One region of the Kitasatospora sp. NPDC034533 genome, then DNA from elsewhere that is predicted to be linked to it. Evidence: riboswitches for the same ligand, from Rfam matches in the RefSeq annotation. Region 1 holds a riboswitch; each other region holds the start of a gene.
The links. Region 1 has a riboswitch for cobalamin ahead of ACZ55U_RS28425 (peptidase). Riboswitches for the same ligand answer to the same signal wherever they lie in the genome.
Positions count from the first base shown of each region.

Region 2: linked by a shared signal. The riboswitch ahead of ACZ55U_RS23425 (cobalamin biosynthesis protein) and the one ahead of ACZ55U_RS28425 (peptidase) in region 1 are both predicted to bind cobalamin.
Region 3: linked by a shared signal. The riboswitch ahead of ACZ55U_RS11870 (ABC transporter substrate-binding protein) and the one ahead of ACZ55U_RS28425 (peptidase) in region 1 are both predicted to bind cobalamin.
Region 4: linked by a shared signal. The riboswitch ahead of metE (5-methyltetrahydropteroyltriglutamate--homocysteine S-methyltransferase) and the one ahead of ACZ55U_RS28425 (peptidase) in region 1 are both predicted to bind cobalamin.

Region 1 is NZ_JBVITE010000050.1:52,717-56,898, forward strand. It holds gene ACZ55U_RS28420 (flagellar hook-length control protein FliK) at 272-751, opposite strand; gene ACZ55U_RS28425 (peptidase) at 781-1,857, opposite strand; cobalamin riboswitch at 1,957-2,076, opposite strand; gene ACZ55U_RS28430 (enoyl-CoA hydratase) at 2,286-3,059, opposite strand; gene mmsB (3-hydroxyisobutyrate dehydrogenase) at 3,056-3,940, opposite strand; gene ACZ55U_RS28440 (enoyl-CoA hydratase/isomerase family protein) at 3,937-4,182, opposite strand, start outside.
Region 2 is NZ_JBVITE010000036.1:4,464-8,645, forward strand. It holds gene ACZ55U_RS23420 (cobyric acid synthase) at 1-1,529, opposite strand, end outside; gene ACZ55U_RS23425 (cobalamin biosynthesis protein) at 1,526-2,536, opposite strand; cobalamin riboswitch at 2,645-2,776, opposite strand; gene ACZ55U_RS23430 (alpha/beta hydrolase family protein) at 3,171-4,182, shown strand, end outside.
Region 3 is NZ_JBVITE010000012.1:116,449-120,630, forward strand. It holds gene ACZ55U_RS11865 (FecCD family ABC transporter permease) at 1-710, opposite strand, end outside; gene ACZ55U_RS11870 (ABC transporter substrate-binding protein) at 707-1,720, opposite strand; cobalamin riboswitch at 1,783-1,987, opposite strand; gene ACZ55U_RS11875 (amidohydrolase) at 2,343-4,082, shown strand; gene ACZ55U_RS11880 (helix-turn-helix transcriptional regulator) at 4,111-4,182, shown strand, end outside.
Region 4 is NZ_JBVITE010000103.1:1,859-6,040, forward strand. It holds gene cobF (precorrin-6A synthase (deacetylating)) at 1-417, opposite strand, end outside; gene ACZ55U_RS37155 (acyl-CoA thioesterase) at 924-1,349, shown strand; cobalamin riboswitch at 1,441-1,643, shown strand; gene metE (5-methyltetrahydropteroyltriglutamate--homocysteine S-methyltransferase) at 1,817-4,132, shown strand.

The DNA of each region.
Region 1 (4,182 bases):
CTCACCCACCGTCAGGTGGGTCCACGGTTGCGGGTCAGCGCCGGAGTTCGACCGGCTTCCCCTGAATGCCGAGGGTGAAAATCGGTTCATCAGACCACGGTCGCTGACGGGTAGTCAACGGTACTCCGTGTCGATCGGATCACGGTCAGCACCGGGGTGGCCGGCTCGAACGCCCCACCCATCGGCACCGGGCGTGCCGCGGCAACCGGACTCCGGGCCGCCGGCGCCCGGCCCCTCCCGAAAGGAGCCGGGCCCCGGGGTGTTCCGGATGTCAGGGGGCCGTGATGCCCGGCTGGGCGCCGGCGCCGAAGGACCAGCCCTCGACGTCGCCCGGCGCCGGGTCGTAGCTGCCCGCGCCCAGGTTGCTGTACGACCAGGGGCCGCCGTGCTGGGCATGCCAGTACGACCAGTAGGCGCTGCCGCTCGGGTTGGTGCAGGTCGACGGCAAGGAGTTGATGGTGCAGACGAAGCCCGGGTAGCGCGGGTGGAAGGCGTACGAGAATCCGGCCCCGGTGAGCGCCGCCAGGCCGTTGGCCGGGTCGCCGAGCGCGCAGCCGGTCTGGATGCCGCCGCCGACGGCGGTGAAGTCGACCACGACGGTGACCCCGGTGGTGCCGGTGCAGGCTGCCGCCCGGGCCTGCGGGGCCTGGACGGCGGAGACGCCGAGCAGGCCGGCGGTGAGGGCCGCTGCGGCGGCGATGGAGCCGAGCGTACGGCGGGCCGGGCGGGCTGCGGTGAGGTTGTCGGTCATCGGTGAACTCCTCCTGGTCTCGGGCTCGTTCAGCGGAAGGTCGGCGCCGGGCAGGCCATCGTGGGGGCATCGGGGCGGGCGCCGGCGGCGGAGAGCGTGGCCAGCGGGGTGCCCGCAAAGCCGAGGACGGCCTGCGCCGTGGCCCGGGCACCGTTGCCCGCGTTGAAACCGGCCGCGTCGTAGGCGACGGCACCGCGCACCGCCGGGTCGGCGGAGCAGCCCTGCTGGAGCTTCACCAGTCGGTTCCAGCCCTTGAGGCCGGCAGTGAAGCGCCCGCCGGAGAGCAGCGCCTGGGTGGCCAGGCCCGTGGTGTTGGCGTTGGAGGTGGTGGCCCCGGCGGCCGCGAAGCCGCCGTCGGCGTTCTGGTGGGTGGTCAGCCAGGTGAGGCCGGCGTCCGCCTTGGCGGCACGGCCGGTGGCGGCGAGCGCCTGGACGGCGAGCGCGGTCGCGTCGGCGTCGCTCGTGCAGGTGCTCTGGCCGAAGGAGACCGGGTAACCGCCGTCCGCGCACTGGCTGTTCGCCAGGAAGTCGACGGCGGCGGCCGGGACGCCTCCGGGGGTGCGGTGCAGCGCGATCAGGGCGAGCGACTGGCCGAAGGCGTTGCTGTAGTCGCCCCACTGCGAGCGGTCGGAGAAGCGCCCCTCGGCGGTCTGGAGCGAGCGCAGCCGGGCCGGCAGGTCGACGCCGCCGAAAGAGGCCGGATTCGCGCCGCGGACCTCGGCGGCAAGCAGCAGCTTGGCCGTCGCACCCGCGTAGGCCTCGGTGGTGCCGTCGCCGAGGTAGCCGCTGATGATCTCGGGCTTCGCCAGCCAGGCGGTGGCCTTGGCCGCGGCCTCGTCCGAGCTGTGCGAGGCCGCGAAGGCCAGCACCGCGTCGGCGGTCAGGCCCTGGTCGGGGTAGGCGGTCCCGTTGAAGACGGACTCGAAGTGGTCGCCGTCGACGAGTTGGCGGGCCAGCCAGCCGCCCGCGGCGGCGTCGGGGCGGATCGTCGGCGACGAGGTGGCGGCGGCAGGTGCGGCGTGGGCGGCGGTGGCCGCCGGGAGCGCGGTGGCGACTGCGAGGGCGGGTATCGCGAGCAGACCGAGGGTACGGCGGAGCGCGGGCATGGGTGCCTTTCCGGGCCTGGACGCAGGGGCCCGGAGGACGTCGGCGACACGCCGGGCAGCCCTCGGAGCTCCGGCCCGCAGACCACGACGGGAGGAGGGGACGACACACCTCCGCCGCCGGGTACTCGGGCTCGCCGCCGGCGTGAGCAGGCGGCCTACCGTTGCGGGTCAGCGCCGGATTCGGACCGGACTTCCCCCAGCGGCGGAGTCACAACGTGACGGTCCATCATGGCGAAACGGAAAAGATCCGGTCAAGGGTTCGAGCGGCACGCCACGCTGCCCTGGCCTGTCTCGCGGCCGTATCCGACCGGCGGCCGGGCCGGGCCGGACACCGCCAGGCCGGGCCGGACACCCACCTGCTGAGCCGTTCCGGGCCCTGCGCAGCGTGCGCCGCCCCGGGACGCAGGGGCGGCGCAGCGCGTGGACGGTCAGCGGTGGGTAAAGGACGGCGGGCGCTTCTCCGCGAAGGCCGCCATGCCCTCCTTCTGGTCGGCCGTGGCGAACGTCGCGTGGAAGAGCCTGCGTTCGAAGCGGACGCCCTCGGCGAGGGTGGTCTCGAAGGCGCGGTTGACGCTCTCCTTCATCATGATCGCCGCCGGGGTGGACATCGCCGCGACCGTCTCGGCGGTGGCCAGCGCCTCGGACAGCAGCTGGTCCGCCGGGACGATCCGGGAGACCAGCCCGGCCCGCTCGGCCTCCTCGGCGCCCATCATCCGCCCGGTCAGGCACAGCTCCATGGCCTTCGCCTTGCCGACCGCCCGGGTCAGCCGCTGCGAGCCGCCGATGCCGGGGATCACCCCGAGCTTGATCTCCGGCTGCCCGAACTTCGCGGTGTCCGCCGCCAGCAGGATGTCGCACAGCATCGCCAGCTCGCAGCCACCGCCGAGCGCGTAGCCGGCGACGGCCGCGACGACCGGCTTGCGCAGGGCGGCGAAGCGGTCCCAGGCTGCGAACCAGTCGCCGAGGTAGGCGTCGACGAAGTCGAGGGACTGCATCTCCTTGATGTCGGCGCCGGCCGCGAAGGCCTTCTCCGAGCCGGTGACCACCAGCGCGCCGATCTCCGGGTCACGGTCGAACTCCGTGGCCGCCGCGACGACCTCGTTCATCAGCCGGCTGTTCAGCGCGTTGAGCGCCTTCGGGCGGTCGAGCGTGATCACCCCGACCCGGCCCTTGCGCTCGACCAGGATCGTGTCGTACGTCATGCGGTCTCCTCCCGGAGAGTGGTGATGATGGCCGAGAAGTCCAGGCCTGCGGCCTCGCCCCGGGCGAACGCGGCGAACAACTCGGCTGCCCGCCGGCCCAGTTCGACGGGTGCGGCGGAGGCGGCAGCGGCGTCGGCGGCCAGCCCGAGGTCCTTGGCCATCAGGGCCGCCGCGAACCCGGCCGCGTAGCCGCGGTTGGCCGGGCTGGTCGGAACCGGACCGGGCACCGGGCAGTTGCTGGTCAGCGCCCAGCACTGCCCGGAGGCTGCGGAGGCGACGTCGAACAGGGCCTGGTGACTGAGTCCGAGGCGCTCCCCGAGGACGAAGGCCTCGCTGACCGCGATCATGGAGACGCCGAGGATCATGTTGTTGCAGATCTTCGCGGCCTGCCCGGCACCAGTAGCCCCGCAATGGACGACCTGCTTGCCCATCGCCGCGAGCACCGGCTCGGCCTCGGCGAAGTCGGCGTCCTCGGCACCGACCATGAAGGTCAGGCTTGCCCCTTCGGCGCCGGCCACGCCTCCGGAGACGGGGGCGTCGACGGCGCGGTGCCCGGCGACCCGGGCGAGGTCGGCGGCCGCCCGGGCGTCCCCGACCGCGATGGTGGAGCAGTCGACGAACAGTGCTCCGGCTGCCGCCTCGGTCAACTCGGCGTAGACGTCGAGGACATGGCGCCCGGCCGGCAGCATGGTCAGCACCACGTCCGCCTCGCCGACGGCCTCGGCCGCCGAGCGCGCGATCGTCACTCCCTGTGCCGCGGCCTGGTCCCGGGCCGGGGCCGCGAGGTCGTAGCCGAACACCCGGTGGCCGGCCTTGACGAGGTTCGCGGCCATCGGACCGCCCATGTTGCCGAGTCCGACGAATCCGACGGTGTGGGTCACCAGCGCTCCAGGGGTGTGGTGGCGGCGAGGCCGAGTTCGCGCTCGCCGAGCGGGGCGAAGTAGCGGGCCACGGCGGCGGGTTCGACGGCGTCCAGCGTCGACGGGCTCCACTGCGGCTTGCGGTCCTTGTCGATCACCTGGGCCCGGATGCCCTCGGCGAGGTCCGGCGTGGCCAGGGCCGCGCAGGAGGTGCGGTACTCCTGGTCGAGCACGGCCTCCAGCGGTCCGAGGGCCCGGGCCCG
Region 2 (4,182 bases), on a different contig from region 1:
CTCCCGGCGGTACCGGGCGGGACGAACGGCAGCGATCCGGCCGCCGGCACCCCGCCCTCGATCAGCTTCCACAGCGCGTCCGTGTCGGCGTGCTCCTCGATCAGGTCGCCCAGCCGGTCCAGCCGGGCCTCGCGCGCGGCGGCGAAGGAGGTGTCCGGCGCCGGGACGAACGCCCGCCCGGCCGACTCCGCCACCTCGCGCAGGAGTTCGCGCCGGAACCCGTCGTTCTCCAGCGCGCCGTGCCAGGTGGTGCCCCACACCGGGCCCAGCCGGCAGCCGTCCAGGTGCCGCCCCGCGCCGTCGGAGAAGAACCCCTCGCCGCCGTCGACCGACACCACCCCGTGGTGGATCTCGTAGCCCTCGACGCGCTGCCCGAACGCCTCGCCGACCGGCCGGGCCAGCACCTTCCCCACGCCGAAGCGGACCCGGGTCGGCAGCAGCGCGAGCCCCTCGACCGCGCCCGCCTTCGACTCGACCTCGTCCACGATCGAGCGCGCCAGCATCTGGTAGCCGCCGCAGACGCCGAGGATCGGCAGCCCGGCCGCCGCCCGTGCCTTCAGGGCCGGCTCCAGGCCGCGCTCGCGCAGCCAGGCGAGGTCCGCGACGGTGGCCCGGGTGCCGGGCAGCACCACCAGGTCGGCGTCGGCCAGCTCCTCCGGCCTGGTCGCCCAGCGCACCAGCACGCCGGGCTCCTGGGCGAGCGCGTCCAGGTCGGTGAAGTTGGACAGCCGGGGGAAGCGCACCACCGTCACCCGCAGGACGTCGGCGCCGAGCGGCCCGCGACCGTCCGTCCGGTCGACGACGGTGGACAGGTCCAGCGAGTCCTCGGCGTCCAGCCAGAGCCCCGGCAGCATCGGCAGGGTGCCCAGCACCGGACGTCCGGTCAGCTCGTGCAGCATCTCCAGCCCGGGCGCGAGCAGCCGCGCGTCGCCGCGGAACTTGTTGACGAACCAGCCCGCCACGTGCCGCTGGTCCTCGGCGGACAGCAGCGCCAGCGTCCCGTACATCGCCGCGAACACCCCGCCGCGGTCGATGTCGCCGACCACCACCACCGGCAGGGCGGCGGCGGTGGCCAGACCCATGTTGGCGATGTCGCGGTCGCGCAGGTTGATCTCGGCCGGCGAGCCCGCGCCCTCGCAGACCACGACGTCGAAGCGGCGGCGCAGGTCGGCCAGGCACTCCAGGGCGCGCTCCAGCAGGACGGGCTTGCGCTCGCGGTAGTCCAGCGCGCCCACCTCGGCGACCGGCCTGCCCAGCAGCACCACCTGGCTGCGGCCGTCCGCGCCCGGCTTGAGCAGCACCGGGTTCATCGCCGCCTCCGGCTCCACCCGGGCGGCCTGCGCCTGCATCGCCTGGGCACGGCCGATCTCCGCGCCGTCGGCGGTGACGAAGGAGTTGAGCGACATGTTCTGCGCCTTGAACGGCGCGACCCGCACGCCCTGGCGGGCGAGCCAACGGCAGATCCCGGCCGTCACCACGCTCTTGCCCGCGTCCGAGGTCGTCCCCGCGACCAGCAGCGCGTTCGTCATGCCCTTCCCCTCTTCCCCAGGAGCGCGCGCAGCAGCACGTGCCCCGCGACCGTGGTACCCAGCGCCAGCGCGCCCACCCGCCGGGAGAGCGCGCAGGCGCGCTCGATGTCGTCCACCGTCACCGGCCGCAACTCCTCGCCCAGGACCGGCCGGTGCTCCACCCGCTCGCCGTACCGGAGGGTCCCGCCCAGCCGGACGCCCACCGCGCCGGCGAACGCCGCCTCCGCCTGGCCCGCGTTCGGGCTCGGGTGCGCGGAGCCGTCCCGCCGCCAGACCCGCCAGGCCGTCCGGGGCGCGGGCGCGGCGGCCACCGTCAGCAGCGCCGTCAGCCGGGCGCCCGGCCAGCCCGCCAGGTCGTCCAGCCGGGCCGAGGCCCAGCCGAAGCGGGCGTGGCGCGGCGAGCGGTGGCCCACCATGGCGTCCAGGGTGTTCACGGCGCGGAAGGCCAGCAGGCCGGGCGTGCCGGCCAGGGCGCCCCAGGTCAGCGCGTTCACCACGGCGTCGGCGGTGTTCTCGGCCACCGACTCGACCACCGCCCGGGCGATCTGCTGCCCGTCCAGGGCGCTCGGGTCCCGTCCGCACAGGTGCGGCAGCCGCTCCCGGGCCGCCGCGAGGTCGCCCGCTGCCAGCGAGCGGCCGATGGTGCGCGCCTCCCGGGTCAGCGAGGTGCCGCCCAGCACCGTCCAGGTCGCGGCCGCCGCCAGCGCCGCCCGGCCCAGCGGGCGCCGGCCCGCGGTGCGGTCCAGGGCGAGCGCGCCCGCCGCGACCGCCCCCACGCACAGCGCCGTGTAGCCGGCGCCGGCGGCCCGGTCGTCCCGCCACAGCCGCCGTTCCAGGCGGGTCGCGGCGCTGCCGAAGGCGGCCACCGGGTGACCGCGGCGCGGGTCGCCGAAGCGGGCGTCGGCGGCGTAGCCCACGAGGGCGCCGAGCGCGTAGGCGGCGGCACGGGCGGACGGGCGCGGCGTGGACGCGCGCTGCGTGGACGGAGGCGGCGGCGGAGGGGTCATCGGCCGCACGGCGGAAGGCAGCTCGGAGTCCGGCAGGGCGGGGCAGCCTGCATCGCGTGCGTGTCCTCACTCAGGGTCCGCGCCCTGGATCGACGTGACGGGGGCGAGAGTCTCCTGGCTTCCGGGTCAGACGCACCCCCGGAGCCTTCCAGCGGCCGTTCGACGGCCCGCCGTGGCGATGTTCCGAGCGTGCTCCCCGGTGACAGTGGCGGGACCGCGCCGGACTTCCACCGGCTTCCTCTCCATGCCTCCGTTTGGCCCCAGGATCCCATCACGGGCCCGAACCGGGAGTCAACCGAGGTCACGGAGGGGTTGGTCACACGCGGGCCCGGCTGACGGCTTGTGGGATCGCCGCCACTACACCTGTCGTCTCCGTCTCCTTCCGTCGTCTCCCGGCCGCCTCACGTCTCCTCCGGGCTCCTCCGGGCTCCTCCGGCACCCTCGACGGCGCGGGGCCGGCGCCCGTGTGACCCGAACGGCTCAGTCCGGTGGCCGGGTGGGCGGCGCGCCGGTGAACTGGTGCACGGACACCGTCCGGTGCGTGGGCGACAGATCCGTGGGCACGCGAGCAACAGAGCCGTGGGCGTCGGAGATCCGTGGGCCTCAGAGCAGAGCAAAAGAACAGGGGAGCGAGATGCGTTGGGGAACCGCCGCCGTCGTGGCGGCCGCCGCGGTCGGGGCAGCCGTGCTGGTGGTCGGTCGTCGGGCCTCCGAACGGATGGTCCGTCCGGTGACCGCCCTCCGGGAGTCCGGCCCGGTCCTGGTGCGGGAGCTGGCCCCCGGCCGGATCACCTTCACCCCCGGCCCGGAGAGCCTGCGCCGCGGCCGCTGGGCGGTCGAGTGGGGGGACGGCGGACACGCGGTCGTCGAGGAGATCCTGCACAGCGACGAACAGGGCGTCACCCGGCGGCTGGTCCGCGCCGACCGCGGCACCCTCACCCCCGGCACCGAGGTCCGCTTCACGCCCCGGGTCCTGCTCGGCGACCCGACCGAGGCGCTCGGCCTCGCCTTCACCGAGACCGCCGCCGACGGCGAGCTCGGTGCCCTGCCCGCCTGGCGGCTCGACGGCAAGCGCGGCACCTGGGTGATCCTGGTGCACGGCCCGGAAGCCGACCGCGGGCAGACCCTCCCGGTGCTCCCCCTCCTCCACCGGCTCGGCCTGCCCGTCCTCTCCGTCACCTACCGCGGCGACCGCGGCGCCCCCGCCTCCCCGGACGGACTGAGCCACTTCGGCGAGACCGAGTGGCGCGACGTCGAGTCGGCGGTGCGGCTGGCGCTGGACAGCGGTGCGGGCAAGGTGATCCTCTACGGCTGGTCCCTCGGGGCGACCATGGTCCTCCAGACGGCGGCCCGCTCGGCCTGGTCGCAGGCGATCCGGGGCCTGGTCCTCGACTCGCCGGTGCTCGACCTCCCGGCCTCGGCCCGCCGGGACGCCGCCCGGGCCGGTTTCCGGGGCGTCGCCGCCGAACTCGGCGCCCTCGCGGCCGAAGGGCGCACCGGCGTCGACCTCGCCGACTTCGGACGCATCGCCGACGGCACCGACCTGCGCGTCCCCACCCTGCTGCTGCACAGTCCCGAGGACCGGATCGCACCCTTCCGCACCGCCGAGAAACTGGAGGCCGTCCGCCACGACCTGGTCAGCCTCC
Region 3 (4,182 bases), on a different contig from region 1:
TCGCGGGCCGAGGAGGCCAGCACCGTGACCCCGGCCAGCGCGACCGCGACCAGGAAGACGGCGGTGGGCCACCGTACGCCTGCGACCGAACCCAGCGTCCACTCCATGACGCCGCGTGCCGCGTTGCGGTCCCCGAGGACCATCACGACGAACGAGGTGTAGGCCCCGCACATCTGCCCGACCGCGATGCCGGCGAGCACCGTCCGGGTGGTCGGCAGCGACCGGGTGCGCGCGCCGGCCAGTGCCAGGACGACGACCGCGGCGAGCAGGGCGCCGGCGAAGGCCGCCGTCGACACCGCGCCGGTGCCGACGGCGCCGGACACGCCGACGCCGAGGACGATCACGGTGACCGCGCCGGCGGCGGCGCCGTCCGAGATCCCGAGCAGGAAGGGATCGGCCAGGTCGTTGCCGGTCAGCGTCTGCAACACCGCGCCGCAGACCGCGAGGCCGGCGCCGGTGGCGGCCGCCCCCAGAACCCGGGGCAGCCGCAACTGCCAGACGATCTGGTCGTCCAGCAGCGTCACCGGCGGATCGCCCAGCCCGAGGCGGCGCACCACGACATCGAGCACCGTCCGGACCGACTCGTGCTGCGAGCCCACGGCCAGGCCGAGGAGCACGGTGGCCAGCAGCAGGGCCGCACCGACGGCCAGGGCCGCCGCCGCGCGGCCCGGACCGGCGGGCCGCGCGACGGGGCGGGGTGCGGTGGTCATGAAGCCGGGTGCAGTCGGCCCAGCCCCTCGGACACTCGGGCGGCGCCGTCGGCGAGCAGCACGCCGGGTGTCGACTCCGAGAACGGCACCACCACGAACGCCTTGCGCCGCACGGCGGTGAGCTTGCTCAGCACCGGGTCGTTCTCCAGGTAGTCGATCTTGGACTGGGCCGTGTCCCAGCCGGCGTCCGCGACCACGATGGCGTCCGGGTCCGCCGCGACGACCTTCTCCCAGCTCACGTTCTGCCAGCCACCGGGCAGGTCCGCGAAGACGTTGCGGGCGCCCACGGCGTCGAGCACGAGCTGCGGTCCGCCACGGCCGGCCCCGACGAACGGCGCCTTGGTGTCCGAGTCGTACCACAGGACCTTCAGGTCCTTGCCCGCGGCCGCCGCCTTGAGCTGGTCCAGCTGCTGCTCCTGCTCCCGCCGGATCGAGGCGGCCCGCTCCTGGACGCCGAAGACCTCGGCGACGTCGTTCAGTTCGCCCCACGCCGCCTGCCAGGTCGTCGGCGGCACCTGGCTCTTGTCCGCGCAGCCGAACGGGGACAGGTACGACGGGACGCCCTGTCCGCGCAGCTCCTCCCGGGTGCCCGCGACCTTGTCGGTGAACGCGCTGGCGTAGGAGGCGTACAGGAAGTCGGGACGGGCCGCGAGGAGCTTCTCCTTCGTCGGGTAGTCCTTGGAGAGCACCGGGACGGAGTCGTAGGCCGCCTTCCACTTCTCCGGGACGGAGTCGTCGAGGTAGGCGGTACCGGCCATGCGGGACTGGAGGCCGAGGGCCAGGGCCACCTCGGTGGCGCCCTGGTTGAGCGTCACCAGCCGCTCGGGCGGCGCGGAGACCGTCACGGTGGTCCCGCAGTTGTCCACGCTGACGGGCGAGGCACTTCCGGTCGTCCCACCGGACGCGACGGGCGCGGGGGCGCTCGTGCAGGCTCCGAGCACGCCGAGGAACAGGAAGGTCGCGACCGCCCGGCCGACGCGCACCGGACCTGTGGGGCGTACCGGACGCACGGAACGTATGGACGGAAATGGGCGCGGCGGAGCGCTGGGCACGTGTTCTCCAAAACCCTCGTGGAACATGTCGCGCCGTGGCCGGTCTCCTGGCTTCCGCATCGACGCGCCGCGGCCGACCTTCCCGAGCGGTTCTTCCGACCCGCCCAGTGGCCCTGACCGCTGGGTAAGCCGGTCAGCGAGGGCCGCGGAACTCCGCGGCAACAGTGGCGAGGGCCGCACCGGACTTCGACCGGTTTCCCGAACACCACGGCGATGGCACCGTACCAGGCGTGGTCAGGCCGGATGCCGGCCAGGTCGTGGGGTGATCGTTCCGGGTCGTTCCCCGACGGGCTCCGCCACCGCGCCGCTTCGGAACCGAACGTCCCGCGGCAACTGACCGGCCGCCAGCCCCGCGACGACTGACCGGCCGCCGGCCCCGCGGCGGCGGCCCGGTGAACCGGCGGACCCCACGGCTCCCCGGCCGAGCCGCGCGAGGGGCGCCGGCAGCGGGCGCGGATAGGGCGCGGATCGGGCGCGTATCGGTGGAACGACCGATGTGCGGGCGGCCCTGGCGCGGCCATAGTCCAGGGAGGAGCGCCCGCGGACGGCCGCGCGCGCCCGCCTCCCGAAAGGTCGCCCTGTGCACACGTACGCGGATCTGGTGTTTCTCGACGGACAGGTGGTCACGGTCGACGCGGACTTCTCCGTCGCCTCGGCCCTGGCGGTGACCGGAGGGGTCATCAGCGCCGTCGGCCGCAGGGACGACGTCGCACCGCTCATCGGGCCGCGCACCCGGGTCGTCGACCTGCGGGGGGCGACCCTGCTGCCCGGTATCAACGACTCCCACCTGCACGGTTGCGCCTTCGGCATGTCCACCCCGCCGCTCTCCCTCGACCTCGGACACCCCGCGGTGTCCTCGCTGCGGGACGTGGCCGAGGCGGTACGGGAGGCGGTCGGGCGGACCCCGGCCGGGCAGTGGGTCACCGGGCACGGCTGGGACACCGGGTACCTCGACGAGTGCCTCCAGGACCCGTCGCGCACGCCCTCGCGGCGCGACCTCGACGCGGTGAGCCCGGACCACCCCGTGGTGCTGTACTCCTTCTCCGGGCACGCCACCTGGGTCAACTCCAAGGCCCTGGAGCTCATCGGGATCGACCGCGGCACCGTCGCCCCGCCCGGCGGAGCCATCGTCGTGGACGAGACGGGGGAGCCCACCGGGCTGCTCCACGAAGGGGCCCAGGCCCTCGTCCAGAACGCGCTGCCGCCGCTCAGCCGCCAGGAGCGGACCGACGCGATCAGGGCGGCCCTCGCCACCCTCGCCCGGCTCGGCGTGACCAGCTACACCGAGCCCGGACTGGGCCCCGGCGGCGAGGGCATCATGCGGGGCGCTCTCGGCGCGGAGACCCTCGACGTCTACCGAGGCCTGCTGGCCGACGGCGAACTGACCGCCCGCGTCGGCGTCCTGCTGCTGCCCACCGGCATGGCGAGCACCACCGAGGAGTTCGCCCGAGGCCTCGCGGAGCTCGGCGCACCGGGCGACACCGATCCGCGCCGCCTCGCGGTCCACGGGGTCAAGGTCTTCGCCGACGGCATCGTCCCCAACAAGACCGCCTGGATGCACGAACCGTACGTCGGCGGCGGCTGCGGCTCCCTGTGCGTCGGCGGCGACACCGACACCGAGCGCACCGCCGGGATCGGCGCCATGATCCGGCTCGCCCACGCCGCCGGGCACCAGTTGGGCGTCCACGTCACCGGAGACCGGGCCATCGACACCGTCGTGGACGCCTTCGCCGAGGCCGTGGCCGAGCACCCGCGCGCCGACGCCCGCCACTACGTCATCCATGGCGACTTCCTCACCGCGCACAGCATGGAGGTGCTGGCCGCGCACGGCTTCGGCGTCAACATGAACCCCACCATCAAGTGGACGGTCGCGGACATGGAGGAGGACCTCGTCGGCGCCGAACGGGCCGCGTACGCGTGGCCGTACCGCGACGCCATCGACGCCGGCGTGCGGGTCGCCAGCGGCTCCGACGCGCCCGTCACCCACCCCGACTGGCGCCAGGGCCTCGCCACCATGATGCTGCGCGAGTCCAAGGCGGCCGGCCGGGTCAGCGGCCCGGAGCAGCGCATCGGCCTGGCGGAGGCGCTGCGCACCTACACGATCGACGCGGCCTGGCAGGACTTCGCCGACGACTGGAAGGGCTCGCTGGAGGTGGGCAAGGCCGCGGACCTGTGCGTGCTCGACGGGGACCTGCTCGCCGCCGACCCCCGGGACATCCCGGCGATGCCCGTCGTCCTGACCGTCATGGACGGGCGGATCGTGCACGAGGTCCCGCGCGTGCACGAGGCCCCGGGCGTTGAGGAGGCCCCGCGCGTTTGACGCATTCCGGGCACATGATCATCCTTGGATGATGGCAGCGGAGCGGAACGTGGCGCGGATCCTGGACGCGGCCGTCGGCGTCCGCGAGGCCGCCCGGAGC
Region 4 (4,182 bases), on a different contig from region 1:
GATCACCTCGTACGCGAACGGCGCCCCGCCGCGGGCCGACACGTCCTCCACCACCGCGATGACGCTGTCGTAGAGGGCCGGGTCGCCCCAGACCAGGAACGCGCCGCGCTCGTCCGGGCCGAGGTGCTCGGCGACCAGCCGCTCGACGAGGTCGGCGCGGCGGGCGCGCCAGTCGTCCACGGCGGTCGCGTACGCGGGGGCGGTGCGGTCGCGCTCCGCGTCTGGGACCTCGACCACGCGGTGCCCCGGCCGGCCGTGGTCGGCCAGCATCCGGCGGCGCAGCCGGACCAGGTCCTGCCGCTCCTTGCTCTTGTCGAGGACGAAGAAGACGTCGGTGCGGCCGAGCGCCTTGACCGCTTGCAGGGTGAGGTGGTCGGGGTCGCCCGCGCCGATGCCGATGACGAAGATGTGCCGCATGGGGGACATTCTGCCGTCCGCCCCCGCCTGCGGGCCCGGGGGTCGTGCGTGGACCGACCGAAGGGGTGGGCGGTGGCCGTGAGCTGCGCGGATGGACGTAAGCTGGCGGGGCAGCTGGTTCGCCCCGCCCGCCAGGCGGGGCGTCGTCACGAGGCAACCCGGTGGGAGTCCGGGACCGCCCCGCAGCGGCGAGCGGGAACGACCGCCGCCCTGTGCACCGGCCCGGCAACGGCAACGGCGCCGGGGCGCGGCGGCCGCTAGGGGCCCGTCCCGGTTCGGCCGGGAGGGCGTGCCCACGGGTCCGAAGACCTGCCGCTGCCCGCGTGCCGTGGTGGCCCGCGGTCCCACCACGTCCCCGGGTGCGGGCTGATGGTGCGGGTGAGTCCGTGTACGGACGACTGCCCGCTCCTCGGCGTGCCCGGGGTGTTCGACTTCACGAAGGAGGGTTCCGTGCAGCGGAACGCCGACCACGATTCCCACGGCGCCATGACGGGCGGGCCGTCGCTGTGACCAGTCCCTCCGTGCTCTCCCGCACCCCGGCCGACTCGGCCGTCACCCTCGCCCACATCATGAGCGACCACGACACCAACCTCTACGGGACGGTGCACGGCGGCGTGATGATGAAGCTGATCGACGACGCGGCGGCCGCCGCCGCGGGCCGGCACGCCGGCGTCCCCGCCGTCACCGTCTCGGTGCGGGAGATGTCGTTCCTGGCGCCCGTCAAGGCGGGGGACCTCCTCACCGTCCGCGCCCGGGTCGGCCGCGCCGGGCGCACCTCGATGGACGTGTCGGTGGTGGTGACCTCGGAGCGCTGGAACCTCGCCGGGCCCGTCACCAGGGTGGCGACGGCGCAGCTGGTCTTCGTGGCGGTCGACTCGGAGGGCAAGCCCCACCCCGTACCGGAGCTGACCCCGGAGGGCGGGGCCGAGTAGCCGATCGCGGCTCCGGTGTCCCACTATGCGGGCGCCGTTTCGAGATTTCCGCTCCGGCGGCGGCGTTCTGCCCCTAAGCTGGCGGCGCAGCTGGTTCGCCCCGTCCGCCAGGCGGGGCGTCGCAAGAGGGAACCCGGTGACGCCATTCGACTGGCCAGTCCGGGACTGCCCCGCAGCGGTGAGTGGGAACGACCGCCGTCATACGCACTGGGCCCGGGACGGGTCTGGGAAGCGACGGCCAGTAGGTGTCCGCCCTCCACGGGCGGACGTGCCCGCGAGTCCGAAGACCTGCCACTGCCCGTGCGCGACCGTTCGCGTGCGGCCATCCGGTGACCTCGTGGGCGGGTCGGCGACCATACCAGGCGGAGCCGCGCACGGGCGCGGGTTGTCCGCCCGGTCCGTCCTCCCTTCGCGTCCTCGTGCCGTCACCGGGTACTTGAGGATTCAGGCTCGCGAAGGAGAGTCCCTTGACATCTAAGTCCGCAGCCGCGGAGTCCGTGGCCACCGCGTACGGCTACCCCCGGCAGGGCCGCGACCGGGAACTGAAGAGGGCGATCGAGGGGTACTGGAAGGGCGCGGTCACGGCCGGGGCACTGCTGGCCACCGCCGCCGAACTGCGCCGGACGAACTGGGCGCAGCTCGCCGAGGCCGGAGTGGCGGAGGTGCCGACCGGCGACTTCTCCCTCTACGACCACGTGCTGGACACCACCGTGGCGCTCGGCGCGATCCCGGCGCGGCACCGGGAGGCCGTCGACGCCGACCCGCTGGACGGTTACTTCGCGATGGCGCGTGGCAACCAGGACGTCGCACCGCTGGAGATGACCAAGTGGTTCGACACCAACTACCACTACCTGGTGCCGGAGTTGGGACCGGACACGGTGTTCGTCGCGAACCCGGCCAAGGCGGTCGGCGAGCTCAGGGAGGCCCTCGCGCTCGGCCACGCCGCCCGGCCGGTGCTGCTCGGCCCGGTGACCTACCTGCTGCTGGCCAAGCCCGCCCCCGGCGTGGCGGCCGACTTCCAGCCGATCACCCTGCTGGACCGGCTGCTGCCGGTCTACGCGGAACTGCTCGCCGCACTGCAGGAGGCCGGTGCCGAGTGGACGCAGCTGGACGAGCCCGCGCTGGTGCAGGACCGCACCCCGGCCGAGCTGAACGGTGCCGCCCGCGCCTACCGTGAGCTGGGCGCCCTCACCGAGCGGCCGAAACTGCTGGTCGCGAGCTACTTCGACCGGCTCGGCGACGCCCTGCCCGTCCTCGCCAAGGCCCCGGTCGAAGGCCTGGCGCTGGACTTCACCGGACCCGCCGCCGCGAACCTGGAGGACCTCGCCGCCGTGGGCGGGCTGCCCGGCAAGCGGCTGGTGGCGGGGGTGGTCGACGGGCGCAACGTCTGGATCAACGACCTGGAGAAGTCCCTCGCGACCCTGGCCACCCTGCTGGGCCTCGCCGGCACCGTCGACGTGGCGCCGTCCTGCTCGCTGCTGCACGTGCCGATCGACGCCGCCGCCGAGCGCGACGTCGACCCGCAGATCGCGCGCTGGCTGGCCTTCGCCAGGCAGAAGGCCCGGGAGGCCGCACTGCTCGCCCGCGCCCTGCGCGAGGGCACCGGCACCGTCACGGCCGAACTCGCCGCCAACCGCGCCGACCTCGCGTCCCGCGCCAACTCCCCGATCACCCGCGACCCGGCGGTGCGCGCCCGGGCCGCCGCCGTGGGTGCCCAGGACACCCGCCGCGCCCAGCCGTACGCGCGGCGGGCCGAGGCCCAGCACGCCCGGCTCGGCCTGCCGCTGCTGCCGACCACCACCATCGGATCCTTCCCGCAGACCACCGAACTGCGCGCCGCCCGCGCCGACTTGAACGCCGGGAGGATCGACGAGGCGGCCTACCGGGAGCGGATGGAGGCCGAGGTCCGCGAGGTCATCGCCTACCAGGAGAAGACCGGCCTGGACGTCCTGGTGCACGGCGAGCCCGAACGCAACGACATGGTCCAGTACTTCGCCGAGCAGCTCACCGGCTACCTGGCCACCCGGCACGGCTGGGTGCAGTCCTACGGCACCCGCTACGTGCGCCCGCCGGTCCTCGCCGGGGACGTCTCCCGCCCGCGCCCGATGACCACCGAGTGGTTCCGCTTCGCCCAGGGCCTGACCGGCCGCCCGGTCAAGGGCATGCTGACCGGCCCGGTCACCATGCTCGCCTGGTCCTTCGTCCGCGACGACCAGCCGCTCGCCGACACCGCCCGGCAGGTGGCGCTGGCCCTGCGCGACGAGGTCACCGACCTGGAGGCGGCGGGCGCGGCCGTGATCCAGGTGGACGAGCCGGCGCTGCGCGAGACCCTCCCGCTGCGCGCCGCCGCCCGCCCGGCGTACCTGGACTGGGCCACCGAGGCCTTCCGGCTGGCCACCTCGGGCGTGCGCGCGGACACCCAGATCCACACCCACATGTGCTACGCCGAGTTCGGCGCCGTCATGACGGCGATCGACGAACTCGACGCCGACGTCATCTCCCTGGAGGCGACCCGCTCGCACATGGAGGTCGCCGGTGAGCTGGCCGAGGCCGGCTACCCGCGCGAGGTGGGCCCCGGCGTCTGGGACATCCACTCCCCGCGCGTGCCCGGCACCGAGGAGGTGGTCTCGCTGCTGCGCGCGGGCCTGGCCGCGATCCCGGCGGAGCGGCTCTGGGTCAACCCGGACTGCGGACTGAAGACCCGCGGCTGGCCGGAGACCCGGGCCTCGCTGGACAGCCTGGTCGGCGCGGCCCGGGCGCTGCGCGAGGAGCTGGCCGGCTGACGGAGGCCGGCTGACGGGAGCGGGGCGGGCGCGGCGGGATCACGGCGCGC